Regions from separate parts of the Aquamicrobium segne genome, predicted to be linked through region 2. Evidence: predicted binding sites of a transcription regulator. Region 2 holds the regulator's gene; the other holds the start of a gene.
The links. Region 2 encodes PhoB, which activates phosphate uptake and scavenging genes when phosphate is short. Its sites were predicted from a motif close to TGTCATNNANCTGTCAT; they were not measured.

Region 1 (5,467 bases), on a different contig from region 2:
GGGACGGACTGTGGATGCAGCATCGACATGTCCAGGGGCTTGGTAAGCTGCCGGCGGGCAACCTTCAAGATACCGTCCCGTGCTTTGCGCGTATCCCGGAAGGCAGTGCGATCCTTCCACCATGCCAGGCACATCCTTCTTCCCGTTGCGATGGGGCCGAAAACAGGGTCGCCATTTTGCAGAATGCCCGCAAAGACAATCGGTACGATACGCCGGTCCAGAGCGAAGATATCCCTTAGCTGTTGTTCCTCGGCTTTTGCTGCCGGCCTTCCAGACTTCGCCATTGCCGCTTTGAGCACCCTGCCAACGGGACGCGTGTGATGCATGGTGACTGTATCCAGTATCGCGGCGCGGAAAGCACCGCTTTCGGCCCACCGACACCATATGTAGTCGAGGCCGAAGCCGCTCATCGTATCGCGAAAGAAAGGCAGCGCCCGTAACAGAACCGCGTGGCTGAGACAGGGCGCCATGATCTCGATATAGTTGGTGTAGCGGAGCCGGAACCCCGGGCACTGACTGAAAATGAAATGCGAGAAGTAGCTCTCGCGGGACAGGGCGGGCTGGGCGAGCGCCAGTCCATTTTCCCGACACAGGTCAAAGATCGCATTCACGTCCGTAGCGGCGATAGCAATGTCGTCGTCCGGCAGCCAGACATAGTCGTAACCGTCAAGGTCGAATTCTTTCAGCGTTCGGAACAGACCGTCCCATTTTCCGCCCTTGACCAGCACAGCGGTAACGCCTTCGGCCGACTGGAAAGCATCGAAGGCAGCCTCGTCATAATAGCTTACGACGAGGTCATAGTGGCGCTGCGCATAGGGCAATTCCAGCCAGCGACCATGGAGCGAGTTTCCGCCGGCTCGGACGACTACAAGGTTTGTGCGTTTCATTCAGGATCCATGAGTGTTTTGCGTAACTCGGACAGAACGGGCATCCGTTCCACTCTCAGCGGGTCCGCAGATGCCCAAGACCCATAGCCTACTGGTAGCGTAGATTTTCTGCGGACGTCGCCACCGCGAGGACGGCTTGGCGGCCCAACAGGCGGCCCGTCGTGTGTACAGGCAAACGGCGGGTCAGTACAAGATCAACGCCAGCCTGCCTGCCGATGGTTTCGCCGGTCCCCCTTCGGCTGTCAAGTTTGACCATTATGTGCACGAAAGCGTTCCTGTGGCCCAGCGCGCACGCGATCTCGCCTCGACTCATGGGGCGCGTGAAATTACGGTCTTTGAGCAGCCTGTCATAGTAAATTCTAAGGTCAGCGTCGGTCATGCGCTGCCCATTGATCGCATCGACAAAATCGAAACTCAGTCCGGATCGAACAAATTCCGCATTTATGATCGCATGTGGTGCTGCGGCGTCAACAAGACTCGGGACATAAATCGGAATTGGCATAATTACCTGACTGCCTTCTGGATCCCCGAAAGAGTACTTAAGTATTGAGAAGCACCAACCTTTCGGGCAATGGTTATTTCAGATACGTCGCTGCGGCATTCCAGGTTACGACAGTCTTGTTCTCCAAAAAAAACCAAAAAGACAGAACCGATCTTTCTCGGGTCGGAAGTTGATGGCCCACTCTTCCAGGTTACACGAGTGTGTCTATACCATTAAATACATCCATCTTGTAAAGATTGGTATCAGCTGGAGCAAGCAGGTCTTCCCACGCGGGCACGGAGGGAGCGTAGGTAACGTCTTCAGGAGAGGCGTGAAGAAGCAATTCGATCACTCCAGCGCCAAGATAATCCGCAAATATCAGCGGCGGCACGGCCGATTCCAGACGATTGATGCGTAAGAACAGGATTGTCGTTGAGAGAACATACAAGTTCAAGGCAACCACAGACAGCGATCACACATTTAACATAGCCCCGAACCTGCTGGATCGCGACTTCAGTGCCGCCCGGCCGAGCCAGAAATGGGCGAACGACAGGCGAGATACGCCTTCAATCCAAATCCATTCTTGGCCGGGCAGTTTTACGATTCTTGCCGCTTAAATGGCCTTCAACAGGGCCTCTTTGCCCTTCCAGTCAGCTATTGCAACACAACCGCACTCTTGCCTCATGAACTGGAGCCATTTTCTGGAATATGCAGGGCGTCTCAAAGAGACCGACAAGACATCAGTCGGAGGCGGTGCCCTCTCTGAGCTTTTCAATCATGTCCTTGATCGCCAGTTTGCGGCGCTTCAGATCCACTATTTCAAGACCATCGGTGGAAGGATGCTGCATTGCGGTATCAATTTGCCGCTCAATTTCGCTGTGTTTTTTCTGGAGTTCGTCAAGATGGGAAGCAAGAGACATGTTTGATTTCTCCCTTTCATCGTTTCCTCGACTAGAATTGCCATGAATGGCATCGGCCCGAATATGTGACAGCCACATGACACTGTGACATCAACGGCAGCCATTGTCGAACCCTGAAGTGTTGCATTTTACCCTTGGCCAAATTGTGGTATTGATTTGTCGATGGGTGATTTTTTCAGTCACTCCCGTTTATCATGATCCCCACAGCCTTCCGGGGCGTCACTTTTTGCAAATGGTAGGGAATGTCCGAGCAGGAACAGGCTGAGATTCGCCTCGAATTTTCGCGTTTGAAGCAAGATCACACCGATTTTGACGCTGCGATAAATGCCATGGTGGCCACAAATTGTGACCCCTTGCAGATTCAGCGCATGAAAAAGAAAAAGCTGGCCTTGAAAGACCGGATGCGGGCGCTTGAGGACCGCATCATTCCCGATATTATCGCCTGAGGGCGAGGCAGGCCGCATCAAGCTCGCGGGCCACATCACCAACAGACCCGGCATCAATTTGCGTCCAATTGATATGGGTTGTCGCTTCAATGGCCGCCTCAACACCCATATCGGCATAAAGCGCATTGATCGCTTTTGCCGCCTGCGCATGATCCAGATCGACAAACAGGGCCAGATGGGCCAGCACGGCATATTGGCCTGGCTTTTGACGCCCCAGACTACGCCAGCGCTGCGCGGTGCCAGCCAGTTTCTGCTCGCCGACAACGATATTATAAATACCATCGCACATGGTGCCGGGAATGGCGCGGTAAGTCCCTTCAATGCTCCGGCAGCGCAGCATGGCCATGACCGGTTCACATAAAATACGGTAGCTGGCGCCGATCCGGTCGCTCACACTGTCATCCATGCAAAACACCATGGACAGATTAACCACGCCTGAGCCCTGAACCACAGCACCACCGCCCGTATCGCGGGTCTGAACCGGCCAGCCGCGCGCAGCAGATGCCATGACAGCTGCGGCAAAATCAGCATTGTTTTCATGGCTGCGCGGCACCACGATGCAAGGGGCTGTTTGCCACAGCATCCAGCGCAGATCAGAGTTGCTCTCAGCCACCAGCATGGCCCGTTCACGCGCCAGCGCCTCCTCATAGGAAAGATGAAGCAAGACCCCGGCCGCCTTATTATCTGCATGATCCATCAAAACCGCACCCACTCCCGGCGAATACCCATGCCGACCAACCGGCCAGCAAGACGTGCAAGCACCGGCCAGCGGGCAATGTCCTTGACGAAAGTTGGCAGGCCACTGCGTTTTGCCGCATCGCCCTGACGTGACCCGCCGGGGCCAGCGCCGGCCACAACGCATTGCGTGTTGATGTTCAGAGGGGTGGCGGATGCCTGCATCATCACGCTCCTGTTTTTGTCATGCGATGGACATAAGCACAGGCTCGATCAAATGCCATGGCCTATCATTTTCATTTTCAAGCGACAGGGGCCAATATCTTTACTATTGAAGGGTACAGGTGCAGCGCTCTTGTAATGACAGGCCGTAATTTTAGGAGAAGATATAATGGCGCATGTTTATTGTAATGGGCATTACATGCCTGAAAATGAAGCCAGCATCAGTATATTCGATCGGGGATTTCTTTTTGCCGATGCCATTTATGAGGTCACGGCCATTCTTGGCGGGCGCATGATCGACAATGATCTGCACCTGCAACGCCTGCAGCGCTCGCTTGGTGAAATCAATATCCCGCTGCCCATGCCGCTAAGCGAGATCGAAGCCATCCAGCGCGAACTGATCGCCCGCAACAAGATCGATGAAGGAATCGTCTATCTGCAAATTTCCCGCGGTGTGGCCAAGCGTGACTTTTTTTATGCAGACACCATGAAACCAAGTTTCATTGCCTTTACCAATGCAGTGAAGCTGCTGGGCACAAAAGCGCAGACCGATGGCATTGCGGTCATGCTTGCACCCGATCCGCGCTGGGTTCGCCGCGATATCAAATCGGTGATGCTGCTGGGGCAGGTGATGGCCAAGCAGGCAGCCCGCGCTGCAGGTTTTGACGATGTGTGGCTGGTCCAGGACGGAATGATCACCGAAGGCGCTTCGGCCAGCGCCCTCATCATCACGCCGGACAACACCATCATCACCCGTCCGAATTCACATTCAATCCTGCCCGGCTGCACCCGTCGGGCGGTTATGCGCCTGTGTCAGGAGAAAAATATCAAGCTGGAAGAGCGTGCCTTTTCACCGCAGGAAGCCCAGGAAGCGGCAGAAGCCTTTTTAACCTCGGCATCCGGTTTCGTGACGCCTGTGGTACGCATTGACCAGCAGATCATCGGCAATGGCCAGCCCGGCCCGTTAACACGCCGTCTCCAGAAAATTTATCTTGATACGGTAACCGCAAGCAAGAGCTAGAGCATTTTGCAGTCAGATGGTTACATCTGACGTCGCAGAAATGCGGCTAAAACAAGAGGTTAGAGCATTTTCAGCAAAAGTGTGAAACGATTTTGCGTCCGAAATTGCGTAAAACAAAGGGATAGAGCGTTAGAGGTGATCCTGTTTTCACCGAAAATGCTCTAAGCGATCATGAAAATCTTTATTTCAGCCGATATTGAAGGCACCGCTGGCATATTGAACTGGAACGAAGCCGAACACGGCCATGCCGATTATGCCGAGTTTCGCGCCCTGATGACCGCCGAGGTTCTGGCCGCTTGCGAAGGCGCACGTGCTGCCGGTGCAACTGAAATCCTTATCAAGGATGCGCATGACACCGGCCGCAACCTTATGCTTGATCCCTTGCCGGCCTATGCCAGCATTATCCGAGGCTGGCCCGGCCACCCCGATTCCATGATGTTCGGGCTGGACGCCAGCTTTCAGGCTGCCCTTTGCACCGGCTATCACTCCAAGGCCGGGACGGAAGACAACCCCCTTGCCCATACATCCAATCTGCGGATTTCACGTCTCATCTTGAATGGCGAAGTGGCCTCGGAATTTACCATGAATGCTTTATGTGCGGCCCGCTACAAGGTGCCGGTCGCCTTTATTGCGGGCGATGCGGGCATTTGTGCCGAGGCGCGCACCATGGTGCCGGGCATTGCCACGGTGGAGACCCTGCAAGGCTTTGGCGCGGCTTCACGCGCCATCAGCCCGGCAGCCGCACGCATCGCCATCAGTGAGGGCGTTGAAAAGGCCCTGTCTGGCGCCAGCCTGCCTGCGCCTGTGACCCTGCC
Region 2 (5,467 bases):
GCCGTGCCTTCCATCGTGTTCGGTCTGCTGGGGCTGGCGGTCTTTATCGGCTTTGCCGGTCTGCCGCGTTCAGCCTCGCTGGTTGGTGGTCTGGTGCTGACATTGATGACATTGCCCACCATCATCATCGCCACCCGTGCGGCGCTCAAGGCGGTGCCGCCGTCAATCCGCGCCGGTGCGCTGGGCATTGGCGCCTCTCCCATGCAAACCGTGTTTCATCATGTGCTGCCCCTGGCGGCTCCCGGTATCCTGACCGGCACCATTATCGGTCTGGCGCAGGCGCTGGGTGAGACTGCGCCGCTATTGCTGATTGGCATGGTTGCCTTTGTGGCCGACTATCCGACAACGCCGCTTGATCCGGCCACTGCCTTGCCGGTGCAGATCTATATGTGGGCCAATGAGGCCGAGCGCGCTTTTGTGGAGCGCACCTCAGGCGCCATCATCATTCTGTTGCTGTTTTTGGCGGCGATGAATTTGATAGCCATTTTGCTGCGTCGGCGTTTTGAGCGGCGCTGGTAGATCAAGGAAAAAACCATGAATATCATGGATGAAGCCATTCTGGAGAAGGCCATGAGCGCAGATGTGGCGCCCGCCACCAATGAGAACATCAAGATGCGCGGCGAGAAGGTGTGTGTCTTTTATGGCGACAAGCAGGCCCTGTTCGGGGTGGATCTTTTAATCCGTCAAAATCAGGTCACAGCCCTGATTGGCCCGTCCGGCTGCGGAAAATCGACCTTTTTGCGCTGTCTCAACCGGATGAATGACACGATTGATTCAGCCCGTGTCGAAGGAAAGATCACGCTGGATGGCGAAGATATTTATGATCGCAATATCGACGTGGTCGAGTTGCGCTCACGTGTCGGTATGGTGTTCCAGAAGCCGAACCCGTTTCCAAAATCGATCTATGAGAATGTGGCCTATGGCCCACGCATTCACGGTCTGGCGCGCAACAAGGCCGATATGGACGCCATTGTGGAAACCAGCCTGAAGCGGGCGGGCCTGTTCAATGAGGTGAAGGATCGCCTTAATGATCCGGGCACCGGCCTTTCAGGTGGCCAGCAGCAGCGCTTGTGTATTGCACGCGCCATTGCCGTTTCGCCTGAAGTCATCCTGATGGATGAGCCATGCTCGGCGCTCGATCCGATTGCCACCGCGCGTGTGGAGGAACTGATCGACGAGTTGCGGGAAAATTACACCATCGTCATCGTCACCCACTCCATGCAGCAGGCCGCGCGCGTTTCGCAGCGCACCGCCATGTTCCATCTTGGCAATCTGGCTGAGGAAGGGCCGACGGAGAAGATGTTCACCAATCCTGATGACAAGCGCACGCAAGATTACATCACCGGCCGCTTCGGTTGAGGATTTGCCGCTGTCATGGCAACAGATGAGGGACGCATGATGAGCACTCATACGGTAACCGCCTTTGATGAAGATCTCAAAGAGATCCAGCAATTGGTGCGCGATATGGTGAACCTGGCCAGCACGATGATTGATGAGGCCACGAAAAGCCTGATTTCTACTGACAGCGCATTGGCAAAGCGGGTTGTTTCAGAAGATCTCATCATGGATGATTATCAGCGGCGGCTGGATGATCGCGCCATTGTGCTGATTGGCAAGCGTCAGCCGATGGCGCAGGATCTGCGCGCCGTTGTGGGAGCGCTACGCATGGCCGGTGATCTGGAACGGATCGGCGATCTGGCCAAAAACATCGCCAAGCGTGTCGATGCGGTTGGCAAATCCTCCATGCCGCGCGAACTGGCCCGTTCGATTGAGGATATGACCGGGCTGGTTTTGGAACAGGTGCACGGCGTTATTGAAGAATATGAGGCGCGCAACCCGGAAGGACTGGTGCGGTTGCGTGACGAAGATGAACTGATCGACGTGCGCTATACCGCCGTTTTCCGTGAATTGCTGACCTATATGATGGAAGATGCACGCAATATCACGGCTTGTACGCATTTGCTGTTTTGCGCCAAGAATCTGGAGCGGATTGGTGACCACGTCACCAATATTGCAGAAAATGCCTATTATGTGCTGACTGGTGCGCAATTGCCTGTCGAGCGTCCCAAGCAGGACGAGACCGGCATGCCTGCGCCCGTAGCCTGAGCCGGTTTCAGGAGCAGGAAATGATTGCGCCACGTATCATGGTGGTTGAGGATGAGGAGCCACTGGGCATTCTCTTGCGCTACAATCTGGAAGCGGAAGGCTATCAGGTCGAGATCATCACCCGTGGTGATGAAGCAGAATTGCGCTTGCAGGAAAATGTGCCTGATCTTTTGATCCTCGACTGGATGGTGCCGGTCATTTCGGGCATTGAATTGTGCCGGCGGCTGCGGATGCGCGAGCAAAGTGCGCGCTTGCCGGTCATCATGCTGACGGCGCGTGGTGAAGAAAGCGACCGGGTGCGCGGCCTTTCCACCGGGGCTGATGATTATCTGGTCAAGCCTTTTTCCATGCCGGAACTGGTGGCGCGGGTCAAAGCCCTGCTGCGGCGCACCAAGCCCGAGGTTTTGTCGTCCGTGCTTACGGTTGGCGATATTGTGCTCGATCGCGAGCAGCACCGTGTCTATCGTCAGGAGCTTGAGATCAGGCTTGGTCCGACCGAGTTTCGGTTGCTGGAATTTTTCATGCAAAATCCTGGCCGGGTTTTTTCGCGCGGGCAATTGCTGGACAATGTGTGGGGCGAGACAATCTATATTGATGAGCGCACGGTCGATGTGCATGTGGGCCGATTGCGCAAGGCGCTCAATCATGGGGCTATGCCCGATATTATCCGCACGGTGCGTGGTTCAGGCTATGCGATCAGGCCGGAATAAGGGCATCTCTGTACTCACAAAAATGCTCTGGTGGTTGTCACCTCACGCTTGTCAAGATACACGGACTTGCTACTAATGCCTTATATATTGAGGGATTACGCAGCCTGTTGAAAAGACTCTTTCCGCTTCTTACCTTTTTGGCCATTGCCCTGATCAGTCTGGCAATGGCGGGATTTGCCTATTTTGGCAGTCAGGAAGCGGCACGTATCAAGTTTGAGGCCATTGTTGATGATGCGATCTCGCGGATTGAAACGCGGCTGGATCTGCATCTGACCCTGTTGAAAACCACACAGGCTTTTCTCGATACACATGAAAATCGGGTCAGTCAGCCGCAATTCCAGGCTTTTATTGCGGCGCTGGACATGAAGGTGAATTTCCCGGGCCTGCGTGGTCTGGGCACTTTGCGGCTGGCGCGCACAGGCGATGAGGAGCAGATCAGGAGCCTCATCCATCAGGAACAGGGGCTGGAGCGCGAAATCTATCCTGAAACGGATCAGCAATGGCGCGCACCTGTTGTGATTTTTGAGCCGCGCAAACCGTCCAGCGACATGTTGATTGGCTATGACATGTTTTCAGACCCGATCCGTCGTCAGGCGATGGAAATGGCGATGAGCGATGACGCTCTACATGCCACAGCACCGCTCATGCTGGGTGAAAATGCCGGAGTTGACCCATTTGCGGGCTTTGTTGTTTTTGTGCGGTTGAAGAATGCCCGGCCTTTTGCCGCAACTCAAACGCCGCCTCCGCTTACCGACGGCTTTCTTTATGCCGGGTTTCGTTCTGATGAGTTGTTCAATTCGGCGCTGCTGCGTATGCCCCTGCTTCCTGTCCATGTCACCATTTATGACAGCCAGACAGGAGAAGAAAAACCGATGTTCAATTCCGCAACGCCCGCCATCACGATGGGGAACCTTGTGGATACGCGCTATATGAATGTGGCTGACCGCCAGTGGGCTTTGAAATTTGAGCCAACGGTTGCGTTTTCGCCACCATCCTCGCCTGTGATCCCTGTCATGCTTGGCCTGTTTGGGTTGTTGTCGGCTGTCGCTATTGCGCTGGTGTCCCGCTACAGGGAACGCGCCTATGATGCTGCTGAAAAACTGCATGAAACAGCCGAAAAGAGCCTTTTGGAAAAGGATTTGATGCTTCAGGAGATGAAGCACCGGATCAAGAATCTCATTTCCCGCATATTGGCGATTTCCAGACAGACGGCCTCACGGGCCGCCGATGTGAATGAGTTTTCTGAATCCTTTACCGCCCGCTTGCAGGCGATGGCCGCTTCACAGGATATGCTGACGCGCTCGCGCTGGCAAAAGGTGGATCTTATGGAGTTGCTGCGCATTGAACTGGAGCAGGTGTTTGGCAACGATCTTCAGCCGGGGCTGTTGAATGGCCCGCAGGTTTTACTCGATGAGGCTGCCACACAGGCGCTGGGCCTGACTTTTCATGAACTGGCGACCAATGCCTTGAAATATGGAAAAGCAAGCAATTCGATTGATGCGCTCAAGGTTGACTGGCGGGTGGAAGGGCAGCACCGCAAGCGGATGTTGATCTTGAACTGGCGTGAATCGGAACAGGAAAATCTTCAGAAGCCTGAAAGCATCGGCTTTGGCACCAAACTGATTGATGTCAATATCACCCGTGAACTTGGCGGGTCTATCAGCCGACGTTTTTTGCCGAGCGGCCTTCAGGTGAAAATCCGCATTCCGCTGAAATAAGCAGGCTGGCCGCTGAAACAAGAAGGCCGGCAGAGCCGACCTTCTTCTTCCGCATGATCTTATCTTAAAAAGTCTGCAACTTTTCTAAGATCAGTTGCAGCGGGCGGTGTAGATGCGGCGGGTATCGGGATCGCGATATTCGCAATAGCCATTGCGCAAATTGCGGACCAGAAGGCCCGAGCCGGCACCGACTGCCGTGCCGATAAGCGCACCCTTGGTGCCGCCGGCAATGCCGCCAATAACCGCACCGGCAGCCGCGCCAACGCCAACATCGCGTTCAGTGGTGGTGCAGCCGCTCATGGCAGCAATTGCTGCCAGCACTATGATGGTTTTATACATGGAATAGTTCCTCTCGCTTTAAAACCCTCGCCTTGTGGTGATTCACTTGCCCAATAAAATGAAACCGTCAAGGTTCTGGTGGATTGCCTTACAGGGAAAATATATTTTAGAGCCTTTTGCAGTCGGATGGAATCATGTGACAGCAAAAGGCTTTAAACGTGGTGCAAGGTGATTTTGGCTCAGGTCTCATTTTCTCCTCCTGTTGATGTTTCAAAATTGCTGGCTGGAATGACCAGCCTGTATTCCAGTTCCCCATTGTTAAGTGTTAAGAAAGCCTGACCGTTCAGGGCGGTTGGAACCACACGTTCCAGTGTGACACGCCTGAAATCTTGCGGAGATGGCAATGTGCTGCGGCATTCAAGCTGCTCATTCCACTGCAAGGTGAGGGAGATTGCCTCTGTTTTATCTTCCAGTCTGTCGATATGGGCGCGCACATGAATATGATTGCCCGATTGTGACAAGGCCCCGCGTGAAAGCGAGTTGACAACCAGTTCATGCACGGCAAGTCCGATATGAAGGGCTGCGTTGGGGCTTAGATAAGGATTGGCCCCCTCAAAATGAAATATATCGTCATTATTGGTGGGGGTATAGCCA

Region 1: a site for PhoB is predicted at 2,354-2,370, ahead of ACFPLB_RS02595 (YdcH family protein). Genes of this name have one in related genera too.

Annotation. Positions count from the first base shown of each region.
Region 1 covers NZ_JBHSLL010000010.1:129,115-134,581, reverse strand. Annotated here, with positions in the region: gene ACFPLB_RS02615 (DUF707 domain-containing protein) at 1-887, opposite strand, end outside; gene ACFPLB_RS02610 (glycosyltransferase family 25 protein) at 976-1,389, opposite strand; gene ACFPLB_RS02605 (hypothetical protein) at 1,580-1,831, opposite strand; partial or broken gene ACFPLB_RS02600 (IS3 family transposase) at 1,773-1,919, shown strand; gene ACFPLB_RS02595 (YdcH family protein) at 2,109-2,288, opposite strand; gene ACFPLB_RS02590 (YdcH family protein) at 2,531-2,734, shown strand; gene ACFPLB_RS02585 (lipoyl protein ligase domain-containing protein) at 2,724-3,431, opposite strand; gene ACFPLB_RS02580 (hypothetical protein) at 3,431-3,637, opposite strand; gene ACFPLB_RS02575 (D-amino-acid transaminase) at 3,801-4,652, shown strand; gene ACFPLB_RS02570 (M55 family metallopeptidase) at 4,824-5,467, shown strand, end outside.
Region 2 covers NZ_JBHSLL010000056.1:59,847-65,313, reverse strand. Annotated here, with positions in the region: gene pstA (phosphate ABC transporter permease PstA) at 1-519, shown strand, start outside; gene pstB (phosphate ABC transporter ATP-binding protein PstB) at 535-1,359, shown strand; gene phoU (phosphate signaling complex protein PhoU) at 1,399-2,106, shown strand; gene phoB (phosphate regulon transcriptional regulator PhoB) at 2,130-2,816, shown strand; gene ACFPLB_RS14945 (CHASE domain-containing protein) at 2,924-4,534, shown strand; gene ACFPLB_RS14940 (hypothetical protein) at 4,625-4,873, opposite strand; gene ACFPLB_RS14935 (sensor histidine kinase) at 5,053-5,467, opposite strand, start outside.